3 regions of the Streptomyces sp. NBC_00464 genome follow, and region 2 is predicted to be linked to each of the others. Evidence: riboswitches for the same ligand, from Rfam matches in the RefSeq annotation. Region 2 holds a riboswitch; each other region holds the start of a gene.

Region 1 (4,263 bases), 2.6 Mb from region 2:
TCGAGACACCGGCGCCGTCCGGGGTGACCGCGTCCAGGCCGCCCTCGAAGCGCACGTCGTCGTCGTTGACGTACACGTTCACGAAGCGGCGCAGCTTGCCCTGGTCGTCCAGGACGCGGGCGGCGATGCCCGGGTGGTCCTTCTCCAGGGACTCGATGACCTGGGAGAGGGTCGCGCCCTCGGCCGGGACCTCGGCCTGGCCGCCCGTGTAGGTGCGGAGGATGGTGGGGATACGGACCTTGACGCTCATGGTGGGTGCCCTTCCTGGAGTCTCGGGTGGTCGGGAGCTGCTCAGCTGGTGGTGGCGAGTCCGGCGGCGCGGAAGGCTTCCAGGCTCGGCCGGATCGTGGCGCTCGCCTGCGAGGTGGCGGCCACCGCGTCCAGCGTCTTGAGGCCGTCACCGGTGTTCAGGACGACGGTGGTGAGCGACGGGTCCAGCAGGCCGGCCTCGATCAGCTTCTTCGTCACGCCGACCGTCACCCCGCCCGCGGTCTCGGCGAAGATGCCCTCGGTGCGGGCCAGCAGCTTGATCGCGTCGACGACCTGCTCGTCGTTGACGTCGTCGACGGCGCCACCGGTGCGGCGGGCGATGTCCAGGACGTACGGGCCGTCGGCCGGGTTGCCGATCGCCAGGGACTTGGCGATCGTGTTCGGCTTCTGCGGCCGCACCACGTCGTGACCGGCCTTGAAGGCGGAGGAGACCGGGGAGCAGCCCTCGGCCTGGGCGCCGAAGATCTTGTACGGCTTGTCCTCGACCAGGCCGAGCTTGATCAGCTCCTGGAGACCCTTGTCGATCTTCGTGAGCTGGGAGCCGGACGCGATCGGGATGACGATCTGGTCGGGCAGCCGCCAGCCGAGCTGCTCGCAGATCTCGTACGCGAGGGTCTTGGACCCTTCGCCGTAGTACGGGCGCAGGTTGACGTTGACGAAGCCCCAGCCCTCGCCGAGCGGGTCGCCGATGAGCTCGGAGCAGAAGCGGTTGACGTCGTCGTAGTTGCCCTCGATGCCGACCAGCTCACCGCCGTACACAGCGGCCATGACGACCTTGCCCTGCTCCAGGTCGTGCGGGATGAACACGCAGCTGCGCAGACCGGCACGGGCGGCGGCGGCACCGACGGCGCCGGCGAGGTTGCCGGTGGAGGAGCAGGACAGGGTGGTGAATCCGAAGGCGCGGGCGGCCTCGACGGCGATCGCGACGACGCGGTCCTTGAAGGAGTGCGTCGGGTTGCCGGAGTCGTCCTTGACGTACAGACCGCCGGTGACGCCCAGCTCGCGGGCGAGGTTGTCGGCCTTGACCAGCTTGGTGAAGCCGGGGTTGATGTTGGGCTTGTCCGCGACATCGGACGGGACCGGCAGCAGCGGCGCGTAGCGCCAGATGTTGTTGGGTCCGGCCTCGATGCGCTTCTTCAGCTCGTCCGGGGAGCCGCTCGGCAGGTCGTACGCCACTTCGAGCGGCCCGAAACAGGACGCGCAGGCGAAAATCGGACCGAGTGCGAATCGCTCTCCGCATTCGCGGCAGGAAAGCGCCGCGGCGGGACCGAGGTCCACGGAAGATTCGGTGTTTGCTGCAACAGTCTCAACAGCCATGATGGCGAGGCCCTTTCTCCTCATCTTCCTCGCGACGCATTTCGTCACGAGACGGAATTGGCACCTTCCCCACCTGACCTCGCGGTCGGCGGGAGGGTTGCCGGGACTTCAACGGGCCGTTCCCTCTGTCCCTCTGGATGAGCGCTGTGGCACTGGACCATGGATCCAGGCGTTTATCGGCGGACGGACCCCGGCATGCGACGGCCATCTGCGTTGTTCAAGACTGTAACCGAAGCACCGGACTGTTGAGATAGTCGTCCGTACCGCGAGATGGATCACATACAGGGAGTATCGACCGTGCTGGAAGAGGTCGAACGCTGGCTGACCAGGCGTTCCTGGTCAGCCGCCGACCGTCCGCTGGACCGTCTGCTGGACGCCAGGAACGGCGCGCACGGGCCGGGCGTGAGTGTGGTGCTGCCTGCGCTGAACGAGGCCGAGACGGTCGGGGACATCGTCACGACGATCCGGCGCGAGCTCATGGAGAAGGTCCGGCTGGTCGACGAGCTCGTGGTGATCGACTCCGGCTCGACGGACGCCACCACCGAGGTCGCCCGCCGGGCGGGCGCCCGGGTCGTCCACCGCGACGCGATCCTCCCCCGCGTCCCCGCCGCCCCCGGCAAGGGCGAGGTGCTCTGGCGGTCGCTCCTGGTGACCGGCGGCGACATCGTGTGCTTCATCGACGCGGACCTGAAGGACTTCTCGGCGGACTTCGTCTCCGGCATCGTCGGCCCGCTGCTGACCGACCCGGACGTGCAGTTCGTCAAGGCGATGTACGACCGCCCGCTCGGCAACACGGCAGGTCAGGGCGGTCGTGTGACCGAGCTGGTGGCCCGGCCGCTGCTCAATCTGCACTGGCCGCAGCTGGCCGGCTTCGTCCAGCCGCTGGGCGGCGAGTACGCCGTGCGCCGCTCGCTCCTGGAGCGGCTGCCCTTCCCGGTCGGTTACGGAGTGGAGCTGGGCCTGCTCGTCGACGCCCTGCACACCGTCGGCCTGGACGCGCTCGCCCAGGTGGACGTCGGGGTCAGGATCCACCGCCACCAGGACGGCCAGGCGCTCGGACGGATGGCGGCCGCCATCTACCGCACCGCCCAGCTGCGGCTCTCCAGGGGGCATCTGGTCCGCCCGTCGCTGACGCAGTTCGAGCGCGGCGAGCACGGTTTCGTCCCGCGCACGTATGCGGTGGACACGGAGGAGCGGCCGCCGATGCGGGAGATCGAGGAGTACCTTTCACGCCGCGCGGCGTGACACCGGCCGACTTCGCACGTTTGGACGCTTCACGATCGGGCTAGATTCCGCCCATGGTCTCCGAGCACGCCCTCCAGCCCGCTGCCCAGGTCCTCGTCGCGTCCAACCGCGGCCCGGTCTCGTACACGCTGCGCGAGGACGGCTCGCTCGACGCCAAACGCGGCGGTGGCGGGCTCGTCTCCGGCCTGAGCGCCGTGGACGACAAGACATGGGTCTGCGCCGCCCTCGGGGACGGTGACCGCGAGGCGGTGCGGCGCGGGGTCGGCGAACCGGGCGTCCGGATGCTCGACATCGACGCGGACGTGCACGCCGACGCGTACAACGGCATCGCCAACTCGGTGCTCTGGTTCGTCCACCACCTGCTCTACCAGACCCCCGTCGAGCCCGTCTTCGACGCGGAGTTCCGCCGGCAGTGGGCCTCCTTCGAGACGTACAACCGGGCCTTCGCCGCGGCGCTCGCCGAGGAGGCGGGCGAGGGCGCGGCGGTCCTCGTGCAGGACTACCACCTGGCCCTGGTGCCCGGCATGCTCCGCGAGCTCCGCCCCGACCTGCGGATCGGCCACTTCTCGCACACCCCGTGGGCGCCCGTCGACTACTTCCGGCTGCTGCCCGACGACATCGCCGAACAGCTCCTGCACGGCATCCTCGGCGCCGACCGGGCCGCCTTCCTGACCCGCCGCTGGGCGGACGCGTTCATCGGCTGCTGTACGGAGATCCTCGGCGGCACGGGCCACACCCGGATCGGGGTGCACGGCCTCGGCGCCGACGCGGACTTCCTGCGCCGCCGCTCCCACGAGGCGGACGTGGACGAGCGGATGGCGGCGCTGCGGGAGCAGGTGGGCCCCGGCCGGAAGACGATCGTGCGGGTGGACCGTACGGAACTCTCCAAGAACATCGTCCGCGGGATGCTCGCCTACCGCGCCCTGCTCGACGGGCGGCCCGAGTGGCGCGGTCGCGTCGTCCACATCGCGTTCGCCTACCCCTCGCGCCAGGACCTGGCGGTCTACCGGGAGTACACCGCCGAGGTGCAGCGCGTCGCCGACGGGATCAACTCTGCGTACGGCACGGCCGACTGGACCCCGGTCGTCCTCCACGTCAAGGACGACTTCGCCCGCTCGCTGGCGGCGTACCGGCTGGCGGACGTCGCACTCGTCAACCCGATCCGGGACGGGATGAACCTGGTCGCCAAGGAGGTCCCGGTCGTCTCCGACGACGGCTGCGCGCTGGTGCTGTCGCGGGAGGCGGGGGCGTACGAGGAGCTGGGCACCGACGCGATCACGGTGAACCCGTACGACGTGTCCGCCACCGCCGACGCACTGCACGAGGCGCTGACGATGGCGGACGACGAGCGGGCGGCCCGCACGAAGCGGCTGGCCGCGGCGGCCACCGCGCTGCCGCCGCAGCAGTGGTTCCTGGACCAGCTAGAGGCGC
Region 2 (4,263 bases):
GGTCGAGCGCCTCCACGGCGTCGCCGGCCGCGTCGGCCGGCGTGGCGCCGCCAGCGGGCTGCTCCACCTTCCGTCACCTCATTTTTTATGTCCGCACGGCCCCGTCAGGAGTCGGCACCCGGCCTGTCGACTAGTTCGATCTGGTCCACCGCGTTGCACCAACGACAGCGCACCGACTCGATGGTCTCACTGACCACCTCGCGTTCTTCGACGCTGGACTCACCGGCCAGGTCGAGGTGGACGTATTCGACGACCTTGGACGAACGCGTCACGTCGAACCTCGTCAGGTTTCCGCAGAGCGTGCAGCGCCAGCGGGTCCCGTCGGTCGGCTGGGGAACCGTCGTCATCGTTGCGTCCTCTTTCGTCGAGCCGTGAGCTGCCGGACAAGGATCTCGCGGTGCGCCGTCGAACTGCGGATGTCCTCCCGCAACCCTACGGCCTCGGCGCTTCCCCTCGACACGGCGAGGCGGTCTGTCCCGTTCCCTCCACTTGCGTCATGCTCTGTTCATGATCGATCGGCGGGCTGCGGCCGGCAGACTCCTGCGGGCGGCCACCTCGGGCGGGCCGCCGGTGACGTACGCCCTGATCGCCCTGTGCTGCGTGGTGTTCGTGATCAGTCCGCTCTCGGGATTCAACCCGGTCTACGGCACCGCGGACACCCTGCTCGCCGCCCAGGCCGGGTACTTCGAGCGCTGGGGCGTGATCCCGAGCGAACTGTGGGACGGCTCGGCGCACGCCGCCCTCACCCCGCTCACCGCACTGTTCGTCCACGGCAGCTGGCTGCATCTGCTCGGCAACATGCTGTTCCTGTACGTGTTCGGGGCGATGACCGAGGAGCGCATGGGCCACACCGAGTTCGCGTTCTTCTACCTCGGCTGCGGCTACCTCGCCCTGCTCGCCTACGCGGTCGCGCACTCCACTTCCGACCAGACGCTCGTCGGCGCGTCGGGGGCGATCTCCGCGGTCCTGGGAGCCTTCCTCTACCTCTTCCCCAGGGCCCGGGTCACCAGCCTGTTCCCGTTCCTGCTGTTCCTGCCGCTGCGCTTCCCCGCCTGGATCGTGCTGGTCTTCTGGTTCGTCCTGCAGTGGCTGGCGGCCGAGGGCGCGGGCAGCGGGCCCGGGGTGGCCTATCTCGCCCATGTGGTCGGCTTCGCCACCGGGTTCCTCTATGCCTGGGGGCGGTATCACCGTGAGGCCAGGGCCTTGCGGCCGGATCAGGCCGGATAAGGGAGCGGGGTCCGGTGCGTGCAGCTGCAAGGCGGAGGAGGGAGTCACTGCGGAGCATGGGCGACCGACGACAACGCCGGAGGGGGTCCCCCCTGGTCGAACGAAGCCGAGACCTCGGGGGAGCGCGTGCCGGACCCCCCGAGCCCGGCATGATCCGACCGCAAGGCCCTAGAGTGAAGTCTCCAGCAGGGGCCACCGAGGGAGAAAGCCAGCCGTGATCACCGCGATCGTGCTCATCAAAACCAGCGTGGACCGGATTCCCGAGATCGCCGAGGCCATCGCCGCGCTCGACAGCGTCAGCGAGGTCTTCTCGGTCACCGGTACCTACGATCTGATCGCCATGGTCCGGGTGTCCAAGCACGACGACCTCGCCGATGTCATCCCCGGCCGGATCAGCAAGATCCCCGGCGTCGAGGGAACCGACACGCACGTCGCGTTCCGTACGTACTCCCAGCACGACCTGGAGGCGGCCTTCGCCATCGGGCTGGACGCGTAACCACACCTCAGCAGTGAGGCCGGGTACGGACAGCTGTCCGTACCCGGCCTCACTGCTGAGGGGCCTCAGACCTGAGTGGCCGTACCCCGGTCCGGGACACAACGGCCGTCCTCGGTGCGGTACTTCCACTGGGCGCCTTCGCTCACGAGCTCCTTGACCGCCTTCAGGAAGCGCTCGATGTGCTCGTCCGGCGTACCCGCGCCGAAGCTGACCCGGATGGCGTTGAGGGACTTCTGGCCCGGCTCCGCCTCAGGCGCGCCGCACTCCCCGATGTCCTGCGGGTCGCTGCCGAGCAGGGTGCGCACGAGGGGGTGGGCGCAGAACAGTCCGTCACGCACCCCGATGCCGTACTCGGCGGAGAGCGCCGCGGCGAAGTGCGAGCTGTTCCAGCCCTCCACCACGAAGGAGATGACGCCGACCCGCGGGGCGTCGTCACCGAACAGCGAGAGCACCTTGACCTCGGGGACCTCGGCGAGTCCGGCCCGGACCGCGCTGACGAGCTGCTGCTCCCGGGCGACCAGGCTGTCGAACCCGGCCTCGGTGAGCGCCTTGCAGGCCGAGGCGATGGAGTAGACGCCGATGACATTGGGCGAGCCGGCCTCGTGGCGGGCGGCGGTGGTGTGCCATGCGACATCCACTCCGCCGTCGGTGCGCCGGGCGACCGTACGGGAGGCGCCGCCGCCCGCCAGGTAGGGCTCGGCGTCGCGCAGCCAGTCGGAACGGCCGGCGAGGACGCCCGAGCCGAACGGCGCGTACAGCTTGTGGCCGGAGAAGGCGACCCAGTCGACGTCCAGCTCCGCGATGTCGACGGGGTGGTGCGGGGCGAGCTGGGCGGCGTCCAGCACGATCCTGGCGCCGTGGGCATGCGCGGCGGCGGCGAGCTCCTTGACCGGCCACAGCTCGCCGGTGACGTTGGAGGCGCCGGTGACGCAGACCAGCGCGGGGCCGTAGGGGTCACGGCCCGCGAGGGCCCGCTCCAGCGTCTCGACGGCCTCGTCCGGAGTGCGCGGGGCGTTCAGGTACGTCACCCGGGCATCGCGCCAGGGCAGCAGCGAGGCGTGGTGCTCGGTCTCGAAGACGAACACCTGGCAGTCGGCGGGCAGTGCGGCGGCGAGCAGGTTGAGCGAGTCGGTGGTGGACCGGGTGAAGATCACCTGGTCGTCGGCGCGGCAGCCGAGGAACTCCGCGACCGTGACGCGGCTGGACTCGAAGAGGTCCGTGGAGAGCTGCGAGAGGTAGCCGGCGCCACGGTGGACGCTGCCGTAGTACGGCGCGTACGCGGCCACGTCGTCCCACACCCGCTGCAGGGCCGGAGCGCTGGCGGCGTAGTCCAGCGCGGCGTAGGTGACCTCACCGCCGGTGACCAGCGGAACCGTCACATCCTTGCCCAGAACGGGCAGCGGCGCACAAATGGACCGGTCGGTGGCAGCGGTGAAGACAGACATGACGAACTCCCGTAACAGGCAGGCGAATTCCGTGTGCCTGCGGATACGCGGCAGCACGGAAGGAAGAAAGAGGGTGTGCGGAGTAGGGCCGAAAAGCCCTATCGCATTCGCGTGCTCACAAGAGGCTCCCTGAGGACCAGGACCCCACGGGTGGACATCTCACGATGTCGAGGGGTCCGCGCTTGCCGCAGACCTCGCTGCCTGCGGCCTGGTCTTCACCCGGGGCACCCCGCCACGGACGGAGGGTTGCCGGACAGCGGGCCGGGGCCGTAGTCGCTGTCACTCATGACCTGCGCAGCATCTTGCCATACCTACGAGAACGCGCAAGGCGCAGTCCATGATCTGGACTGCGCCCTGCCTCACATTCCGTACGCCGCACTCTCAGGCGTTGCTGGCCACGACCCATCTCTCCAGCGCCCCGGCTGCCGCGCCCGAGTCGATGGACTCGGCGGCCTTCGCCATCCCCGCGGTGAGCTGCTCGGTGAGCGTGCCCTCCCCCGGGTCCAGCGCGACGAGCGCCGCCGCCGAGTTGAGCAGGACGGCGTCCCGTACCGGGCCCGTCTCCCCGGCGAGCAGCCGGCGGGCCACATCGGCGTTGTACGAGGCGTCGGCGCCCCGCAGCGCCTCCACCGGCACCAGGTCGATGCCGACGTCGCGAGGGTCGAATGCCTCCTCGCGCACCACGCCGTTCCTGGCGACCCAGACGCGGGAGGTCGCGGTGGTGGTCAGCTCGTCGAGGCCGTCGTCGCCGCGGAAGACGAGTGCGGAGTTGCCGCGCTCGGCGAGGACGCCCGCGACGATGGGCGCCATCCGCAGGTCGGCGACGCCGATCGCCTGCGAGCGCACCTTGGCCGGGTTGGTGAGCGGCCCGAGGATGTTGAAGGTGGTCGGCGCGCCGAGCTCCGCGCGGGCCTTCGCCGCGTACCGCAGGGCGGGGTGGAACTTCACGGCGAAGCAGAACGTGATGCCCGCTTCCTCGGCCACCTCCACCACACGCTGCGGGGGCAGTTCCAGATTGACGCCGAGCTTGCCCAGGACGTCGGAGGAACCGCTGGCCGACGACGAGGCGCGGTTGCCGTGCTTGACGACCTTGGC
Region 3 (4,263 bases), 5.5 Mb from region 2:
CCGGCCACGGGTGTGCGGGGCGGTCTGCCCGTCACGATCGAGTGCAAGGGCAGGATCGTGAGCCGTTCGGTTGCCGACTGTTCGGCCGATCGCCATCACGTGCACACCGCACGGGTCTTCCGTAGGCGCGGTCGATTCTGGAACACTCCAGTCGCTTTCGCCCCCACATCCCCTCACCCTGCAGAGGCCCCCACCCATGGCAGAACTCAACCGTCGCCGCCTCCTGCAACTCGCCGGAGGCACGGCCGCCTACACCGCGTTGTCGAGCAGCATCGCCCGCGCCGCATCCCTGCCCGCGCGCGGGCGTACGGGCTCCCTCCAGGACGTCGAGCACATCGTCGTCCTGATGCAGGAGAACCGTTCCTTCGACCACTACTTCGGCACCATGAACGGCGTCCGCGGCTACGGCGACCCTCGGCCGGTCACCCTGCCCAGCGGAAAGCCGGTCTGGCACCAGAAGGACCTCCTCGGCAGGGAGGTGCTGCCGTTCCGGCCGCCCGCCGACGAGCTCGGGATGCAGTTCCTCCGGGACCTGAACCACGACTGGGCCGGCGGGCACTGGGCGTTCAACAAGGGTGCGTACGACAAGTGGGTGCCCGCCAAGACCGCCACGACGATGGCTCACCTCACACGCGAGGACATACCGTTTCACTACGCCCTCGCCGACGCGTTCACCGTCTGCGACGCGTACCACTGCTCGTTCATCGGATCGACCGACCCGAACCGCTACTACCTGTGGAGCGGATACACCGGGAACGACCGCACCGGCGGCGGTCCCGTGCTCGGCAACGACGAGGCGGGGTACGGCTGGACCACCTACCCCGAGCGGCTGGAGCAGGCCGGGGTGTCGTGGAAGGTCTACCAGGACATCGGTGACGGTCTCGACGCCGCCGGGTCCTGGGGATGGATCGACGACGCCTATCGGGGTACGTACGGTGACAACTCGCTGCTCTACTTCAACAGTTACCGCGATGCCGCGCCCGGTGATCCGCTCCACGACAAGGCCCGCACCGGGACCGACATCAAGAACGGCGGGGGCCTCCTCGACAATCTGAAGGCCGATGTCCGGGCCGGGACCCTGCCGAAGGTTTCGTGGATCGTCTCTCCGGAGGCCTACAGCGAGCATCCCAACTGGCCCGCCAATTACGGTGCCTGGTACATCTCGCAGGTGCTGGACGCCCTGACCGCCGATCCCGAGGTCTGGGGCCGGACCGCCCTCTTCATCACCTATGACGAGAACGACGGCTTCTTCGACCATGTCGTGCCGCCCTTCGTGCCGTCGGGGGCCGCGCAGGGACTGTCCACCGTGGACACCTCCGCCGACTACTTCCCCGGTGACATCCGGTACGCCGCCGGACCGTACGGGCTCGGTCAGCGCGTGCCCATGCTGGTCGTCTCCCCGTGGAGCACGGGCGGGTTCGCGTGTTCCGAGGTCTTCGACCACACCTCCGTGATCCGCTTCATGGAGCAGCGCTTCGGTGTGCACGAGCCCAACATCTCGCCCTGGCGGCGCGCCATCTGCGGTGATCTCACCTCAGCCTTCGACTTCCGCCGTACGGACACCTCGGACGTCCCGCTTCCGTCGACCGATGCGTACGAGCCTCCGGACCGCCTCCGGCACCCCGACTACGTCCCCGCGCCGCCCGCCACCGGCAGCGTGCCCAAGCAGGAGAAGGGGGCCCGGCCCACCCGGCCGCTGCGCTACGCGCCCGTCGTCGACGGTGCCGCCGATACGGCCACCGGCAAGTACCGCCTCACCTTCAGCGGCGGCGCCGCCGCCGGGGCACAGTTCCTGGTGACCTCGGCGAACCGCACCGATGGGCCCTGGACGTACACCACCGAGGCCGGCAAGTCGCTGTCGGACAGCTGGAACACCGCCTACTCCAAGGGCGTGACCGACCTCACCGTCCACGGTCCCAACGGATTCCTGCGCACCTTCCGGGCAGACGGCAAGGCAGTGGGCCCGGAGGTGACCGCCCGTCATGATGCCGCCACCGGTGGGCTTCAGCTGACCTTCGTCAACGGTGGTTCGGCGACCGTGCGTCTGACCGTACGCAGTGCCGTCGGGTACGGGGGAGGGGTGCAGACCTTCGCGGTCCGTGCGGGCGCGACCGTGAAGCACGAGCTTGACCTGCGGGGGAGCAAGAACTGGTACGACATCACCGTCGTCTCCGACGTGGACGCCACCTTCCTGCGGCGCTTCGCCGGACACGTCGAGACCGGCCGGGCCGGTTCGAGCGACCCGGGTCTCGTCACCGGGTGAGCGACCTCGTCCCGGCGGGTGGTCCGGGGTTGCGTGGTGCCCGTTGCCGGGCGCCGCGCACTCCTGACCACCCGTCGGGCCGTGCCGTTTGCGTGGGTTAGAGTCGTGGGTGGGTCATGAGTTCCAGCGCACAGCCCCGGCTTGCTGGACGGCACCCCGCTCCGCTGCGGGTGCTCCGGGTGACGACCTGCCCCGTGCGCAGGGTACGGGGAACAGCGGACCGCGGTGCAGGGCACTCGGGGTCCTCATCCCGGAAGGCGAACCTCACCATGCTGCGTCATCTCGCTCAGAACGACTCCGTGCGGAGCGACGACTGCTCCCGCTTTGCCGCGGGCCACCGCGTGCACTGGATCCACGCCAAGAAGTGCCGGCAGGAGCCGGGGCAGGCCGTCGAGGTCCTGCTCACCTCCGGTGACGTCGGCGACGACGGCTGGGTCGAACTGCGTCCCGCCTTCGATTACGCGGGTGACCTTCCAGCGGTCTGGACGCATGCCCCTGGCGCGCTGCGGGAGTCCCTCGCCGATCACCGCGGACGGGTGTACTGGCTGGCGCGCTGGCATGCGCTGAAGCTGGTGGAGGGCGAAGGCGGAGATGGCGGCGAGAGGGATGCCGGGCTGGTCAACGTCGCTCTCCAGGGCGGAGATCTGTGCGAGGGAGGTTCCGTCCGGGGCGGGGATGCGTGCGAGAGCGGCCCTGCGCGGGGCGGTACATCGCGATGATCGTCAATTGTGGTGAGATGTCGTCCCGTTGTTCCGTTCAGGGTGTGGGATTGACCGCCGTTGACAGTTCCGGCGTCACATAAAATCCTTATAGTGGCCATGCGTTGATCGCATGATCGTGACGCTTGCAGTTGTCGCCACAGGAGTCAGGACTCATGACGCGCCCTTCTTCCGCCGAGCCCGCGCCGACGTCCCCTCCTTCTCCTCCGCCTCCGGGCTGTCCTGCTCACGCCGGGGCCGTGCCACTTGACGGGCCCGGGTTCCAGGCCGAACCCCAGGCCGTCTACCGCACCATGCGGCGTGATCACGGGCCCGTCGTCCCCGTGGAACTTCCGGGCGGGTTCCCCGCCTGGCTGGTCGTCGGGTACCGCGAGCTCCATCAAGTCACCAGCGACGGCGAACTGTTCCCGCGCGATGTCGGCCTGTGGAACCAGTGGCCGCACATTCCCGACGACTGGCCGCTGCTGCCCATGGTGGGGCGCCCCATGCCGTCGATCTACTTCAGCGCGGGGGAGGAGCACCGGCGCCACGTCCGGATGGTCGGGCCGGCCCTCGAAGGAGCCGATCCGCACCAGATCCGCAGCCACTGCGAGCAGTTGGCCGACCGGCTCATCGACGACGTGTGCAGCCGCGGCACCGCCGACCTTGTCGCCGACTTCTGCGAGCCCCTTCCCGTCCTCGTCCTCGCCCGCCTGGTCGGCTTCCCCGACGCCGAAGGCGCCGACATCGCCCGGGTGTTGAAGGACCTCGCCGACGGCGGGCCGGACGCGCAGAGCGCCCATCTGCGGTTCGGGGAACACATGGCCCGGCTGGTGGCCGCGAAGCGGGCCGCACCCGGGGACGACGTGACCTCCCGCATGCTCGCGTTCCCCGAGGCGTTCACCGACGAGGAGTACATGCTCGACCTCATGGCCATCACGGCCGCCGGGCACCTCACCACCGCCGACTGGATCAGCAACTCCGTGCGGCTGATGCTCACCGAGGACATGTTCGCCGACTCCATGGCCGGCGGCCGGCGCAGCATCGGCGAGGCCATGAACGAGGTGCTCTGGGAGGACACACCCACCCAGATCCTCGCCGGACGCTGGGCCGTACGGGACACCCAGCTCGGCGGGCAGCGGATCAAGGCCGGGGACATGCTGCTGCTGGGGCTCGGCGCCGCCAACACCGATCCGCTGGTCCGCCAGAGCATGTCAGGCGCCGGACCATCCGGGCAGGGCGGCAACGGCGCCCATCTCGCCTTCAGTCACGGCGAGTACCGGTGCCCGTTCCCCGCCCAGG

The links. A riboswitch is a leader RNA that binds a small molecule or an ion and turns the genes downstream of it on or off. The one in region 2 is predicted to bind S-adenosylmethionine.
Region 1: it holds a riboswitch for S-adenosylmethionine, as region 2 does, so the genes downstream of both, thrC (threonine synthase) here and OG912_RS26220 (aminotransferase class V-fold PLP-dependent enzyme) in region 2, are expected to answer to the same signal.
Region 3: it holds a riboswitch for S-adenosylmethionine, as region 2 does, so the genes downstream of both, OG912_RS01500 (hypothetical protein) here and OG912_RS26220 (aminotransferase class V-fold PLP-dependent enzyme) in region 2, are expected to answer to the same signal.

What each region holds. Positions count from the first base shown of each region.
Region 1 is NZ_CP107899.1:3,246,966-3,251,228, forward strand. It holds gene OG912_RS14375 (MoaD/ThiS family protein) at 1-250, opposite strand, end outside; gene thrC (threonine synthase) at 292-1,587, opposite strand; SAM riboswitch class I at 1,605-1,731, opposite strand; gene OG912_RS14385 (glucosyl-3-phosphoglycerate synthase) at 1,885-2,832, shown strand; gene OG912_RS14390 (alpha,alpha-trehalose-phosphate synthase (UDP-forming)) at 2,886-4,263, shown strand, end outside; gene otsB (trehalose-phosphatase) at 4,254-4,263, opposite strand, start outside.
Region 2 is NZ_CP107899.1:5,829,255-5,833,517, reverse strand. It holds gene OG912_RS26240 (NYN domain-containing protein) at 1-67, opposite strand, end outside; gene OG912_RS26235 (hypothetical protein) at 105-347, opposite strand; gene OG912_RS26230 (rhomboid family intramembrane serine protease) at 508-1,227, shown strand; gene OG912_RS26225 (Lrp/AsnC family transcriptional regulator) at 1,442-1,723, shown strand; gene OG912_RS26220 (aminotransferase class V-fold PLP-dependent enzyme) at 1,789-3,168, opposite strand; SAM riboswitch class IV at 3,342-3,459, opposite strand; gene trpD (anthranilate phosphoribosyltransferase) at 3,550-4,263, opposite strand, start outside.
Region 3 is NZ_CP107899.1:343,494-347,756, reverse strand. It holds gene OG912_RS01505 (phosphocholine-specific phospholipase C) at 197-2,263, shown strand; SAM riboswitch class IV at 2,376-2,485, shown strand; gene OG912_RS01500 (hypothetical protein) at 2,533-2,982, shown strand; gene OG912_RS01495 (cytochrome P450) at 3,138-4,263, shown strand, end outside.